DNA from 2 places in the Kitasatospora griseola genome. Region 2 is predicted to be linked to the other one. Evidence: riboswitches for the same ligand, from Rfam matches in the RefSeq annotation. Region 2 holds a riboswitch; the other holds the start of a gene.
The links. A riboswitch is a leader RNA that binds a small molecule or an ion and turns the genes downstream of it on or off. The one in region 2 is predicted to bind thiamine pyrophosphate.

Region 1 (6,979 bases), 1.8 Mb from region 2:
CCCGCTCCGGGCCGCGCGAGACCACCACCTTCACCGCGTCGCTCTTGCGGACCTTGGTGCCCACGCCCGGATCGGTGGAGATCACCTGCCCGGCCTGCACCGACTCGCTGAACTGCTCGCTGAACGCGCCGTGCAGGCCCTGCTTGTCCAGCACCGTGACGGCCTGCTGCCGGCTCTGCCCCAGCACGCTCGGCACCGTCGCGTACACCGCGCTGGACAGCGTGTACGTCACGCCGCCGACCAGCAGCAGCACCACCAGCACCACCGCCGACCAGATCAGCGGGGTGCGGCTGCGCCGGCGCGCGGCGCGGCGGCGGCGCGGCGGAAGGTCCTCGTCCACCGGGCGGACGGGCGGCAGCAACTCCGGCGGGACGTCCAGCACGCTGGTGCGCTCCAGGCCCGGCGGGGCGCTGATCACCGCGGTGGCCTCGCCCGGGCCGAACTGCGGGGTGGGCCGACCGGACGCCGGCGGCTCCGCGTCCAACTGCGCGGCCGGCAGCGTGCGGCGCACCCGCTGCACCGCCGCCAGCAGTTCCACCGCGTCCCACGGCCGGGCCTGCGGGTCGCGGGCGGTGGCGGCGGCGACCAGCGCGTCCAGCTCCCGGCCCACCGCGGGGGCGGTGCGGGACGGCGCGGGGACGTCCTCGTGCAGGTGGCGGTACATCACCTGGGCGGCGTTCTCGCCGGTGTGCGGCTTCGCGCCGGTCAGCATCTCGTACAGCAGGATGCCCGCCGCGTAGACGTCGACCCGCTGGTCGGTGGGCGCGTTCTGGCTGATCTGCTCCGGTGCCAGGTACGAGACGGTGCCGAGCAGTTGGCCCGCCTCGGTGGCGGCGGTGGTGCTCGAATCGGCGGCGCCCATGATCCGGACCAGGCCGAAGTCCGCGACCTTCACCAGCCCGTTGTCGGTGATCAGCACGTTCTCCGGCTTCACGTCCCGGTGCACCAGCCCGGCCCGGTGCGCCGCGCCGAGCGCCGCCAGCACCGGCTCCAGGACGTCCAGCGCCGCCCGCACCGAGAGCGCGCCGCGGTCGCGCAGCAGGTCGCGCAAGGTGCGGCCGGGGACGTACTCCATCGCCATGAACACCGCGCGCGGATCCGCGCCCTGGTCCAGCACGTTGACCACGTTGGGGTGCGCGAGCCGGGCCACGGCCTTCGCCTCGCGGATGAACCGCGCCGTGAAGTCGGCGTCGCCCGCCAGCGAAGGGTGCATCACCTTCAGTGCGACGGCGCGGTCGAGACGGGTGTCGGTGCCGCGGTAGACGGTCGACATGCCGCCGACGGCGATCCGCTGCTCGACCCGGTAGCGCCCGTCGAGCAGCACGCCGAGCAGAGGGTCACCTATGGTCATGTCCACCCGAGGAGTCTAGGGGCCGAGTCGCCCGAATCGGTCATCACGACCGGAGCGCCGACACGGCGATCGGGGCGAGCAGCGCGCCGACGAGCAGCAGGTGGCCGATCAGCGCGCCCAGGCCGGCCCGGCCCAGCCGCCGCAGGCGGCCCGCGTCGCGCCCGGCGCCGACCGCGCCGACGGCGGCGCAGACCAGCACCGGGAGCAGCAGCAGCCCGGAGAGCCGCACCGCGTCGTTGCGCGGGGCGTCGCGTCCGGCCGTCTCCAGGCCCGGGGCGAGGTGGGTGAACTGCCAGATCAGCCACAGCAGCGCGCCGGTCAGCAGCGCCGCCGCCGCGCCGAACACCACCGCGCCCACCAGGTTCGGCCCGGTTCCGTCGTGCCTGTGCCATGCGCACCCCCTCGACCCGAGGACGCGCCGGGGCGCCCGGCGGTTCGGGCGCGCCGTCAGAACGCCGGGCGCTCCCGGGTGTCGGCCAGGCCGGCGGTGGGGGAGGAGGCCTCGGCGTAGTAGCGGCGCGGGATCCGGCCGGCCCGGTGGGCGAGGCGGCCGGCCTCGACGGCGCGGCGCATCGCGTCGGCCATCAGCACCGGATCCTGGGCGCGGGTCACGGCGGACGCCAGCATCACGGCGGAGCAGCCGAGTTCCATCGCCAGGGCGACGTCGCTGGCGGTGCCCGCACCCGCGTCGAGCACCACCGGGACGTTCGCGGACTCCACGATCAGCTGGAAGTTGTGCGGGTTGCGGATGCCCAGGCCGGAGCCGATCGGCGAGCCCAGCGGCATGATCGCCGCGCAGCCGACGTCCTCCAGCTTGCGGGCCAGCACCGGGTCGTCGTTGGTGTACGGCAGCACGGTGAAGCCGTCGTCGACCAAGGTCTCGGCGGCGTCCAGGAGTTCGATCGGGTCGGGCAGCAGGGTGCGCTCGTCGGCGATCACCTCCAGCTTCACCCAGTCGGTGCCGAGCGCCTCGCGGGCGAGGCGGGCGGTGAGCACGGCCTCGCCGGCGGTGTAGCAGCCGGCCGTGTTCGGGAGGATCCGGATGCCGTTGCGGGCCAGCACCTCCAGCACCGAGCCCTGGGTGGCGGTGTTGACCCGGCGCATCGCCACCGTGGTCAGTTCGGTGCCGGAGACCCGCAGCGCCTGCTCCAGCACGTCCAGGCTGGGCGCGCCGCCGGTGCCCATGATCAGGCGGGAGGCGAAGGCGGTGTCGCCGATGGTCAGCAGGTCGTCGGCCATCTCAGCCTCCCTGCACGGCGGTGAGGATCTCCACCCGGTCGCCCGCCAGCAGCGCCGTGGTCGGCCACGAACTGCGCGGCACCACGACCTCGTTGACGGCGGCGGCGACGCCGGTGTTGGCGGCGGACACCTCGGCGACCACCGCGTCCAGGGTGGTGGCTTCGGGCAGTGTGCGGGGTTCGCCGTTGACGGTCAGGGCGACGGTGTTCATGCGGGCACCTCGGTGCGGAAGCGGTCGGGGGTGAAGTCGGCCGCCAGCGGGGAGAGTTCGCCGGTGGCCAGGTAGTCGGCGAGCAGGTCGGCGGTGACCGGGGTGAGCAGCACGCCGTTGCGGTAGTGCCCGGTGGCGGCGGCCAGGCCGCGCAACGCGGTCGGGCCGAGCAGCGGCGCGTTGTCGGGCGAGCCCGGCCGCAGCCCCGCGTTGGTCTCCACCAGCGGCAACTCGGTGATGCCGGGCACGAGTTCGTGCGCGTCCCGGAGCAGCTCGTACACGCCGCCCGCGGTGACGGTGGTGTCGTGGCCCATCTCCTCGGTGGTCGCGCCGATCACCAACTCGCCGTCGGCGCGCGGCACCAGGTACAGGTGCTGCCCGCGCACCACGGCGCGCACGTTGCGGGACAGGAACGGCGCGTACAGCTTCGGGATCCGCAGCCGCACCACCTGGCCCTTCACCGGGCGGATCGCCGGCAGCACCCCGTCCGGCAGGCCCGGCAGCAGGTGGCTGCGGGCGCCGGCCGCCAGGACCGTCCGCCCGGCGGTCAGTTGCTCGCCCGTCAACAGCCGCACGCCGATGGCCCGGTCGCCGTCGGCCCCGTCGCGGTCGACCAGCAGTTCGGCGGCCTGGGTGCGGTGGAAGGCGACGCCCAGCAGCTTGCAGGCCGCGACCAGCGCGGCGGCGAGGCGGCGGCCGTCCACCTGGTGGTCCTCGGCGACGTGCAGGCCGCCGCGTACGCCCGGGGCCAGCATCGGCTCCAGCCGCCGGCACTCCCGGCCGGTCAGCCACTGCGACTCCAGGCCCAACCGGCCGTGGAAGGCGTGCAGTTCGCGCAGCTCCTCGCGGTCGTCGGAGTCCAGCGCGACGGCCAGCGTCCCGGTGCGGCGGTAGCCGGTGTCCAGGCCGGTCAGTTCGGTCAGCTCGGCCGCGAACGCGCCGTAGCGCTCGTTCGACGCCATGCCCAGGCGCAGCAACGGCTCCTCGCCGTACTGGAGTTCGGTGACCGGCGCGAGCATCCCGGCGGCGACCTGCGCCGCGCCGCCGCCCGGCGACGGGTCCACCACCGCGACGCTCAGTCCGCGCTGCGCGGTGCGCCAGGCGACGCCGAGGCCGATGATGCCGCCGCCGATCACCAGCACGTCGGTAGGTGCCACAGCACTTCTTCTCCCTTCGCCGGCATGACCCGGATCAGGTTCGGACGGTCGCGGGCCGCCACAGCCCGCCTCTCAGCCCGGTGCGCCGGGCTCCCGTGATGAGGTAGTGCCTCCACTTTAACGCCGGTGCCCGTAGCGGCAGCAGGCCGGTTAGGGTGGACGCCGTGGCTGAGCTGAGGGCAACGGACCGGGTCGTCGTGGTCGGGGCGGGCATGGCGGGCGCGCAGGCCGCCCTGAACCTGCGGCAGGGCGGCTGGCAGGGCGCCGTCACCCTGGTCGGCGAGGAACTCCACCTGCCGTACGACCGGCCGCCGCTCTCCAAGAACGTGCTGCTCGGCAAGGCCGACGCCACCGCCTTCGAGATCGACTGGAGCGACCTCGGCGTCGACCTGCTCACCGGCCACCGGGCCACCGGCCTGAACGCCGGCGTGCTGCACACCGACCGCGGCGAACTCCCGTACAACGCCCTGGTGATCGCCACCGGCGCCGACCCCCGCACGCTGCCGGGCCTGCCCGGCGCCCGCACCCTGCGCACCGTCGACGACGCGCACGCGCTGCGCGCCGCGCTCACCCCCGACAAGCGGATCGTGCTGGTCGGCGCGGGCTGGATCGGCGCCGAGACCGCCACCGTCGCCCGTGCCCTCGGCTGCCACGTCACCGTGGTCGAGGCCGCCGCCACCCCGCTGGCCGGGGCGCTGCCCGCCGAACTCGGCACGCTGATGACCGAGTGGTACGCCGCCGCCGGCGTCGAACTGCGCTGCGGCGTCGGCGTCGCCGGGGCCGCCGACGGCGGGGTGCTGCTCGCCGACGGCACCCACCTGCCCGCCGACGAGGTGGTGGTCGGCATCGGCGCCCGCCCCGCCACCGGCTGGCTCGCCGACAGCCCGCTCGCCCTCGACGCCGACGGCACGATCCCGGTCGACGACCGCCTGCGTACCGCGCTGCCCGGCGTCTGGGCGGCCGGCGACTGCGTCTCCTACCCGTCCGCCCGGTTCGGCGCCCGGCTGGCCGTCCAGCACTGGGACCACGCCCTGCACTCCGGCGGCACCGTCGCCGCCTCCGTGCTCGGCGCCCTGGACGCGCCCTACGACCCCGTCCCGTACTTCTGGTCCGAGCAGTTCGACCGCATGGTGCAGTACGCCGGCCGGCACGCCGGGGCCGACCACCTGCTGTGGCGCGGCTCCCCGTCCGGCCGGGACTGGTCGGTGCTGTGGCTGCGCGACGGCGCGCCGGTCGCCCTGCTGGCCGTGGACCGGCCGCGCGACCTGGCGCAGGGCCGCCGCCTGATCGAACGCGGCACGGTGCTCGACCCGGAGCTCGCCGCCGATCCGGCCGTCCAGCTGAAGGCCGCGACCAGGTAGCGCAGGTGGCGCATGGGTAGGCTGGGTGCCGTGAGCAAGATTGATCCCAAGATTGACGCCCTGGTCCCTGCGTGGCTGTACCTGCCCGACATCTCGGAGCGGTGGGGCGTGGTGATCACCGAGGTCCGCGACATGGTGAGGAACCGCACCCTGTTGGCCGTCCGCCGCGGCGAGAACAACTCCCTCCAGGTGCCCGCCGACTTCATCGAGGACGACGGCCCGGTCAAGCACCTGGTCGGCACCCTCACGGTGCTCCGCGACTGCGGCTTCTCCGACCAGGAGATCCTGGAGTGGATGTTCACCGAGGACCCGTCGCTGCCCGGCAGCCCGATCCAGGCGCTGCGCGAGAACCGCGGCACCGAGGTCAAGCGCCGCGCCCAGGCCCTGGCGCTGTGACCAGCCCGGTGGCAGCCCGTCAGCAGCTCGCCGACGCGAAGCTCTACCTGTGCACCGACGCCCGGCGCGAGCAGGGCGACCTGGCCGACTTCCTGGACGCCGTGCTGGCCGGCGGCGTCGACATCGTCCAGCTCCGGGACAAGAACCTGGAGGCCCGCCAGGAGCTCGAGTACCTGGAGGTCTTCGCGGACGCGGCCCAGCGGCACGGCAAGCTGCTGGCCGTCAACGACCGCGCCGACGTCGCCTTCGGCGCCCGCCCCGACGTGCTGCACCTCGGGCAGGACGACCTGCCGGTGGCCGTCGCCCGGGCCATCCTCGGCGAGGACGTCCTGATCGGACGCTCCTGCCACGCCGAGACCGAAGTGGACGCGGCGATCACCGAGCCCGGCGTCGACTACTTCTGCACCGGCCCGGTCTGGCCCACCCCCACCAAGCCCGGCCGCCACGCCCCCGGCCTCGACCTCGTCCGCTACGCGGCTGCCGCCGACCCGGCCCGACCCTGGTTCGCGATCGGCGGCATCGACCACGGCAACCTCGACCAGGTCCTGGCCGCCGGCGCCACCCGCATCGTGGTCGTCCGGGCCCTCACGGCCGCCGAGGACCCGGGCGCGGCGGCGGCGCAACTGGCTGCGCGCCTGCGGTAGGCAGGTGGGTGACCGATCGCCCCTGGTTCCGCACCCTCACGGGTTCCTGCGCTTCCCGGGAACCGGTGGTGGCGCTGGTGGCCTCCGTGCAGTCGTGAACCCCGAATTCCGTGCCCGCCGGGTCGTGCTGCTCGCTCCGGTCGTCCTGCTCGCTGCGGCCGTCGCGTTCGTTGCGCAGCGGCCGTTGCATCACCGTGCCGGGTGGCAGCCGTGGCTCGGGACGGTCAATGCGGCGGTGTTCTGGTCGCTGGTCGCGTTGCCGCTGTCGGCGGGGCTGGTGCGGGTGCTGGCCCGGCGGCGGGGCGACCGGGGACGGGGGCGGTCGTTCGCCGAGGTTGCCGTGGTGCACGGGACGGTGCCGTGGGTCTGGATGATTCTGCTGCCGGGCCCGGGGGCGGGTGTCGCGCCCCGGCGGGTCAGCCTGCTGCCGTTGCGGGACCTGTACGAGGTCCTCACCCAGGGCACGCCGGTCACCGCGGTGGTGCAGATCGGCGGCAATCTGCTGGTGTTCGCGGCGCTCGGCTGCTTCGCGCCGGTGCGGTTCCGTGCGCTGGCGTCCGTGCCGCGGATGCTGGCGCTCGGTGCGGCCTGCTCGGTGCTGGTGGAGACCGCCCAGTACG
Region 2 (6,979 bases):
GGGGGCGGCGAGCAGCAGTTCGCCGTCGTCGGCGAGCCGGGTGCGGACGCCCGGCAGGGGGTGGCCGAGCAGGTCGCCGGGGCCCCGGTGGGCGCTCTTGTCGCGCTCCTCGACGGCTGCGGCGGGAAAGAGCTCGGTGAGCGCGTACACGCTCCACGCCTCGGTGGCGCCCGCGTCCTTGGCGCGGCGCAGCAGGGCGGCGGGGGCCGGGGCGGAGCCGGTCCAGACCCGACCGGTCAGGTGGGTGAGGGGCCGCAGCCGAGGGGGCGTCAGGTAGGTCTCGTCGGGGGCGAGGCGGTCGATCTGGCGTTGCAGGGTGCGGGCGCGGCGGGCCGGGAGGGCGACGACGGCGCCCGCGGCGAGGGCCGGGATCAGCACGAAGGTGGTGTCGCCGAGCACGGTGCGCCCGGGCCGGGGCTGCACCAGGGCGTCCACGGCGCGCATCCCGGCGTCGAGCGAGGCCCGGGTGTGGACCACGGCGCGCGGGGCGGAGGTGGTGCCGGAGGTGAAGACGATCACCGCGTCGCCGTCCCCGTCGTACGGGGCCGGGGGCGGTCCGGGGTGGTCGCCGAGGGCGCGGGCGCAGCCCGGGTGGCGGGGGCCGACGGTGGCCACGGGGGCGAGGGTGTGCAGCGGCGGCAGTTCCAGTCGGGCCCGGCGGGCCAGCGGCCGGGCCCAGCCGGCGACGGCCTGCGCGGCGGCGTCGGCCAGGATCAGCGCGGGCGGGGCGAGGGCGAGCCGGGAGCGCAGCACGTCGGGCCCGGCGCCCGGGTCGAGGACGGCGACGCGCAGCCCGAGCCGGTGCGCGGCGAGCAGCACGGCGAGCGCCCGCGGCCCCGGCCGGACCGCGACGCCGAGGGTGTCGCCCGGCCGCAGGCCGTGCCGGTGGTGCAGTGCGGCGGCCAACCGGTCGGCCAGGTCGGTCAGTTGGGCGCACCGGGCGAGGACGCGCGGGGCGCCGGCGCGGGTGGCGCCGAGCAGGGCCGGGCGGGAGCCGGCGTCCCGCAGGGTGCGGTCGAGCTGGTCGAGCACGGGGACTCCTCGGGCGGTAGGGGTTCAGCGGACGTCGACCGAGCGGTGGCCGGCGCCGCGCTCCAGGTACCAGCGGGCGGTGCCGCGCAGGCCGTAGGCGCGGATCCGGCGGGTGGAGTTCTGGACCACCATGTCGGGGCGGTGCACGATCGCGGTGCTGATCCGACGGACCCGGTTGATGAAGGCGCGGTCGGTGGGGGAGGGTCGCCGGGGCATGCCGCCGGAGGCCAGGTAGAGCTCGGCGGTGACGGCCATGTTGTTGCCGGCGTGCATCCGGTAGGGCGTCAGGTAGCCGTGCCGGCGGCGGTGCGCGGGGCGGATCCGGCCGAAGAACGCGCCGATGCCGACCAGGACGCGGAAGGTGCCGCGGCCCAGCGGGCCGTGTTCGTCGCGGCGGGCGGTGACCTTGCCGCAGACCAGGCCGCCGCAGGCGAGCATCCCGGCACGGGCGGCGGCCGTCCAGCCCGGTTCGGGCAGGCAGTCGGCGTCGGTGCGGGCCAGCAGGGTGGCGCCGTTCGCGATGGCGTGCCGGAAGCCGGTGTCAACGGCGCAGCCCACGCCCTTGTCCGGTTCCACCAGCAGCCGCACCGGGAACGGGGCCTGCTCGGCGAATGCCCGCACCTGGGCGCAGGTGTCGTCGGTGGAGCCGTTGTCGACCACCAGCAGGGTGAAGTCCAGATCGCGCTGGCCGGCCAGGGCGCGCAGGGCGCCGCCGATCCTGGCCGCTTCCTGATAGGCCGGGACGAGCACCCACAGGGCCGTCACGACTTCTCCCACACCATCGTCATCAGGCTGACGCCGCCGCCCAGGCCGACCATCAGGACCCGCTCGCCCGGCTCCAACTCACCTGTGATCCGGTCGAGTTGGACGCCGATGGTGGCGGAGGCCAGGTTGCCGAGCTCGGGTACGGTGACCACCAGCTTGTCGGCGGGCGCCCCCGTCAGCTCGACGAACCGCTCCAGGTACGGCAGCGTGACCTGGTGCACCAGCACCCGGGCGTAGGCGTCCCAGCCGAAGCCGGTGCGGGTCGCCACCCGGGTCAGGATGTCCGCGCCGATCCGCTCGAACACCCCGCGCAACTCCTTGCCGCCGCCGCGGAAGTAGCTCCACTCGTCGCCGCGCGGATGCCGCGAGCCGCCGCCCGGGATGCCGCCGACCTCCCAGTGCTCGGACGCCGTCTCGGCCTCGATGTCGAGGATGCCGCCGCGCTCCACCCGCTCCACCACCACGGCCGCCCCGCCGTCGCCGAAGGTGTAGCCCGCGAAGCCCTCCCGGAACTCGGCCAGGCCGGACGGGTCGCGGCGCATCGCCCGGCTCGGCGTCTCCCCCGTCACCACCAGCGCCCGCCGGGCCCGCCCGGCCAGGATCATCGCGCGGGCGGCGTCGATGCCGTTCAGGAAGCTGTTGCACGCGTTGGACAGGTCGAACGCGTGCGCGCGGGAGCCGAGTTCGGCCTGCACCAGGTGCGCGGTGGCGGGCTCGCAGACATCCCGCGAGGCGGAAGCGAACAGCAGCAGGTCGACGTCCTCGGGCCCGATCCCGCGCGCCGCGAGCGCCCGGCGGGCCGCGCCCAGCGCCAGCGTGGAGGGGTGCTCGTCGTCGCGGGCGAAGCGCCGGGTGCGGATGCCGGTCGCCTTCTCGAACATGCCGTCGGGCAGCGGAAGCCGGGCGCCGGCGGCCACTTCGTCCTGCAACTGGCCGGAGGTGACGGTCTGTCGGGGCAGGCACGAGCCGGTCGCGGTGATCCCGATGCGAGGCAGGAGGTCCATGGCTCGATGCTGGCGCGGAGCCGGCCCGGGGGCGTGAGTACGAGTACTCACCCGCGGCTGAGATGTGCGGAGGCGGACATGGGTCCGCCCGGGGAGGGGTTCCCTCGCCCGGGCGGAACGTGCCTGTCCCTGCCGGGAGTTACTCGGGGTCGGCCTGGATCGGGATGACCTGCGCCGGGGTGGCGGCGGCCTTGGCGGCCGCGGTGCTCTCGCCGTTCCCGGCGTCCGCGGCGGACGGGGACATCGCGGTGAGCAGTTGGCGGGCCAGGCCGAGGCCGGTGCCGCCCATGGTGAGCGCCTTGGCGAACATCTCGGACATGCCCTCGGCGCCGTTCAGCAGCACCATGTGCTCGACGTTGCCGAACGCGTCCGCGCCGGCCCGGACGATCGCCGGCCAGTTCTCGGCGAGCTGCTGGGCGACCACCGCCTCCTGGTTCTCGGCCAGCGCCGCGGCGCGGGCCTTGATGCCCTCGGCCTCGGCCAGGCCCTGCGCCCGGGTGGCCTCCGCCTCGGCGAGACCCTTCGCCCGGGACGCCTCGGCCTCGGCCAGGCCCTTGGCGGCCTCGGCGGCGGCCTGCGCCTCACCGGTGGCCCGGGTGGCCTCGGCTGCGGCCAGACCGCGGGCCCGGGTGGCCTCGGCCTCGGCGGCGGCGGCGACCTTGACCCGGTTCGCCTCGGCGGCGGTCTTCAGGTCGGTCTCCCGGGACAGCGCCTCGGCGGCGGAGATCCGGGCGTCGCGGTCGGCCTCGGCCTTGGTGCGGGTCTCGTACGCGCGGGCGTCCGCGGGCTTGCGGACGTCCGCCTGCAGCTGCTGCTCCTTGCGGTGCGCCTCCAGCTCGGCGACCTTGGTCTCCTGGACCACGACCTCCTGCCGGGCGGCGGCTTGCGCGAGCGGGCCGGCCTGCAGCGCCCGGGCCGCGGCGGTGTCCATCTCGGCCTGGTAACCGGCCTGCTGGATACCGGAGTTGCGGGTGGCCTCGGCCTTGCGGGCGAACGCCTCCTGCTCGGCCTCGGTGGCCCGCCGGTCCGCCTCGGCGGCGGCGATGCGGGCGTCGCGCTGGACGGCCGCGGCGTGCGGCGCGGCCAGGTTGGTGATGTAGCCGGTCGGGTCCAGGATCTCCTGGATCTGCAGCGAGTCGATGATCAGACCGAGCTTCTCCATCTCGATGCCCGAGGCGGAGCGGGTCTCACCGGTGAGCCGCTCGCGGTCGCGGATCATGTCCTCGACCGTCAGCCCGCCGACGATGGACCGCAGGTGGCCGGCGAACACGTTGTGCACCCGCTGGCCCATCATCTTCTGCTGGTCCAGGAAACGCCGGGCGGCGTTGGCGATCGACGCGTTGTCGTCGCCCACCTTGAAGATCACAACCCCCTTGACGTGCACGGGAATTCCCTGCGACGTCACACACTCCACGTCGAGTGCGGCCTCGTTCAGGTCGAGCGAGAGCCGGCGGACCGCCTGGACGCCCGGCACCACGAAGGTGCCCCGCCCGGTCACCACGCGGAAGCCGAGGCCCTCGCCGTGCTTGGAACCCGAGATCACCAGCGCCTCGTTGGGCTCGGCGACCCGCCACATGAGCTTGAACAGGACGATCAGAAGAACGACGCCTCCGACGGCGCTTCCTGCGATGCCGATCAGCATCGGCAATCTCCCCCTTCGGAGCGCACCGGTCCCGTGCTGCGCTTGGGTTGTGCAGATCTGGCGCGGAAACCGGCGGCAGCCGCATTCTCCGCCGTTCCGGATCACGGGGGAAGGGGTGGGCGGAGGGGAACTCGCACTGTCCCGAAACGGTCGCGGGGGGTGAGCGGAATCGTTCTGACGGGCGATCAGAGCGGCTCGACGTAGACCGTGCGCGGTGGCTGGTACTCGACCACGACCACCATGGCGCCCGGCTCCAACGACTCGCCCGGCGTGGCGAGGTACGCCAGGAACGCCTCGGTGCCCAGCCGCTCCGGGATGTGCACCATCACCTCGCCGACCAGGCCCGCGCCGATCCGCCCCGTCACCCGTCCCATCAGTCCGATCACCTGGACGATTCTCCCACTTCGAACGGGGCGTGAACAGCACGATCGCGCGCGGGAGTTGCCGCCGGCGGGCGGGCGGGACCGAGCGGTGCGCCCTGGACCGGCGTCGCATCGTGCCCTACGGTGAGGAACCGAACGCAGGCGGCCACGCCTGCGCGGAACGGGAGCTCGGAGCACCGGGCTGAGAGGGCGCTGACGGTACGCGGCCCGCGTACCACCTGCTGCGCCGACCGCAGGAACCTGACCGGGTAATGCCGGCGTAGGGAGTTGAAGGTCCGATGACCGTATTTTCTGAGCACACGTCTGCCCGGCCGTCCGCCGAGGGGTACCCCACCCCGGCCTGGCGCAAGGCCTACCGTCAGGGCAGCCGCCCCGACCTGCGGGTCCCCTACCGCGAGGTCCACCTGACCAACGGCCGGACCGTCCCGCTGTACGACACCTCCGGCCCGTACACCGACCCCGACCTGCCCACCGACGTCCGACGCGGACTGCCCGCCCTCCGCGACGCCTGGATCCGCCAACGCGGCGACGTCGAGGAGTACGACGGCCGGGAGGCCCGGCCCGAGGACGACGGCATCAAGCACACCGCGCCGCGCGGCGGCGACCTGCGCAACCTGGACGCCGTCTTCCCCGGCCGCCCGCGCCGCCCGCTGCGCGCCAGGGACGGCGTCGCCGTCACCCAACTCGGCTACGCCAAGCGCGGGTTGATCACCCCGGAGATGGAGTTCGTGGCACTCCGGGAAGGCCTGGAACCGGAGTTCGTGCGCGAGCAGGTGGCGCGCGGGCGGGCCGTCATCCCGGTCAACGTCAACCACCCCGAGAGCGAACCGGCCGTCATCGGCACCGACTTCCTGGTGAAGATCAACGCCAACATCGGCAACTCCGCCGTCACCTCCTCCATCGAGGAGGAGGTGGAGAAGATGACCTGGGCCACCCGGTGGGGCGCCGACACCGTCATGGACCTCTCCACCGGCCGCAACATCCACACCACCCGCGAGTGGATCCTGCGCAACTCCCCCGTCCCGATCGGCACCGTCCCGCTCTACCAGGCGCTGGAGAAGGTCGACGGCCGGGCCGAGGACCTCAGCTGGGAGGTCTACCGGGACACCGTCCTCGAACAGTGCGAGCAGGGCGTCGACTACATGACGGTGCACGCCGGCGTGCTGCTGCGGTACGTGCCGCTCACCGCCCGCCGCAAGACCGGCATCGTCTCGCGCGGCGGCTCCATCATGGCCGCCTGGTGCCTGGCGCACCATCAGGAGAATTTCCTCTACACCCACTTCGAGGAACTCTGCGACCTGCTGCGCGCCTACGACGTCACCTTCTCGCTCGGTGACGGCCTGCGCCCCGGCTCCATCGCCGACGCCAACGACGAGGCGCAGTTCGCCGAACTCACCACCCTCGGCGAGCTCGGCCGGATCGCCCGGGCCAAGGACGTCCAGGTGATGATCGAGGGCCCCGGGCACGTCCCGATGCACAAGATCCGCGAGAACATGGAACTCCAGCAGGAGATCTGCGACGAGGCCCCGTTCTACACGCTCGGCCCGCTCACCACCGACGTCGCCCCCGGCTACGACCACATCACCTCCGGCATCGGCGCCGCGATGATCGCCTGGTGGGGCACCGCGATGCTCTGCTACGTCACCCCCAAGGAACACCTGGGCCTGCCCAACCGCGACGACGTCAAGACCGGCGTCATCACCTACAAGATCGCCGCCCACGCCGCCGACCTCGCCAAGGGCCACCCCGGCGCCCAGGCCTGGGACGACGCCCTCTCCGACGCCCGCTTCGAGTTCCGCTGGGAGGACCAGTTCAACCTGGCCCTCGACCCGGAGACGGCCCGCGCCTTCCACGACGAGACCCTCCCCGCCGAACCCGCCAAGACCGCGCACTTCTGCTCCATGTGCGGCCCGAAGTTCTGCTCGATGAAGATCAGCCGCCAGATCCGCGACGAACACGGCACCGACCTCGACGACACCGTCCAGGCCGGCATGGCCGAGAAGTCCGCCGAGTTCGCCGCCCACGGCAACCGGGTCTACCTCCCGCTCACCGACTGACACCCCACGCGCGCCGGCGCCGCCCCGACCACCTCGGGGCGGCGCTCCCCGGCGAGAGCTGGTATTACGTGGTGGGCGTCATACGGGATACCTGGG

Region 1: linked by a shared signal. The riboswitch ahead of thiO (glycine oxidase ThiO) and the one ahead of thiC (phosphomethylpyrimidine synthase ThiC) in region 2 are both predicted to bind thiamine pyrophosphate.

Annotation. Positions count from the first base shown of each region.
Region 1 is NZ_CP173360.1:5,985,510-5,992,488, forward strand. It holds gene pknB (Stk1 family PASTA domain-containing Ser/Thr kinase) at 1-1,351, opposite strand, end outside; gene ACI1MP_RS27195 (hypothetical protein) at 1,395-1,709, opposite strand; gene ACI1MP_RS27200 (thiazole synthase) at 1,799-2,590, opposite strand; gene thiS (sulfur carrier protein ThiS) at 2,592-2,801, opposite strand; gene thiO (glycine oxidase ThiO) at 2,798-3,958, opposite strand; TPP riboswitch at 3,953-4,065, opposite strand; gene ACI1MP_RS27215 (NAD(P)/FAD-dependent oxidoreductase) at 4,114-5,319, shown strand; gene ACI1MP_RS27220 (Rv2175c family DNA-binding protein) at 5,350-5,715, shown strand; gene thiE (thiamine phosphate synthase) at 5,712-6,359, shown strand; gene ACI1MP_RS27230 (VanZ family protein) at 6,454-6,979, shown strand, end outside.
Region 2 is NZ_CP173360.1:4,190,132-4,197,110, reverse strand. It holds gene ACI1MP_RS18920 (class I adenylate-forming enzyme family protein) at 1-1,032, opposite strand, end outside; gene ACI1MP_RS18915 (glycosyltransferase family 2 protein) at 1,057-1,797, opposite strand; gene ACI1MP_RS18910 (3-oxoacyl-ACP synthase III family protein) at 1,794-2,801, opposite strand; gene ACI1MP_RS18905 (flotillin family protein) at 2,941-4,443, opposite strand; gene ACI1MP_RS18900 (hypothetical protein) at 4,629-4,829, opposite strand; TPP riboswitch at 4,977-5,109, shown strand; gene thiC (phosphomethylpyrimidine synthase ThiC) at 5,105-6,883, shown strand.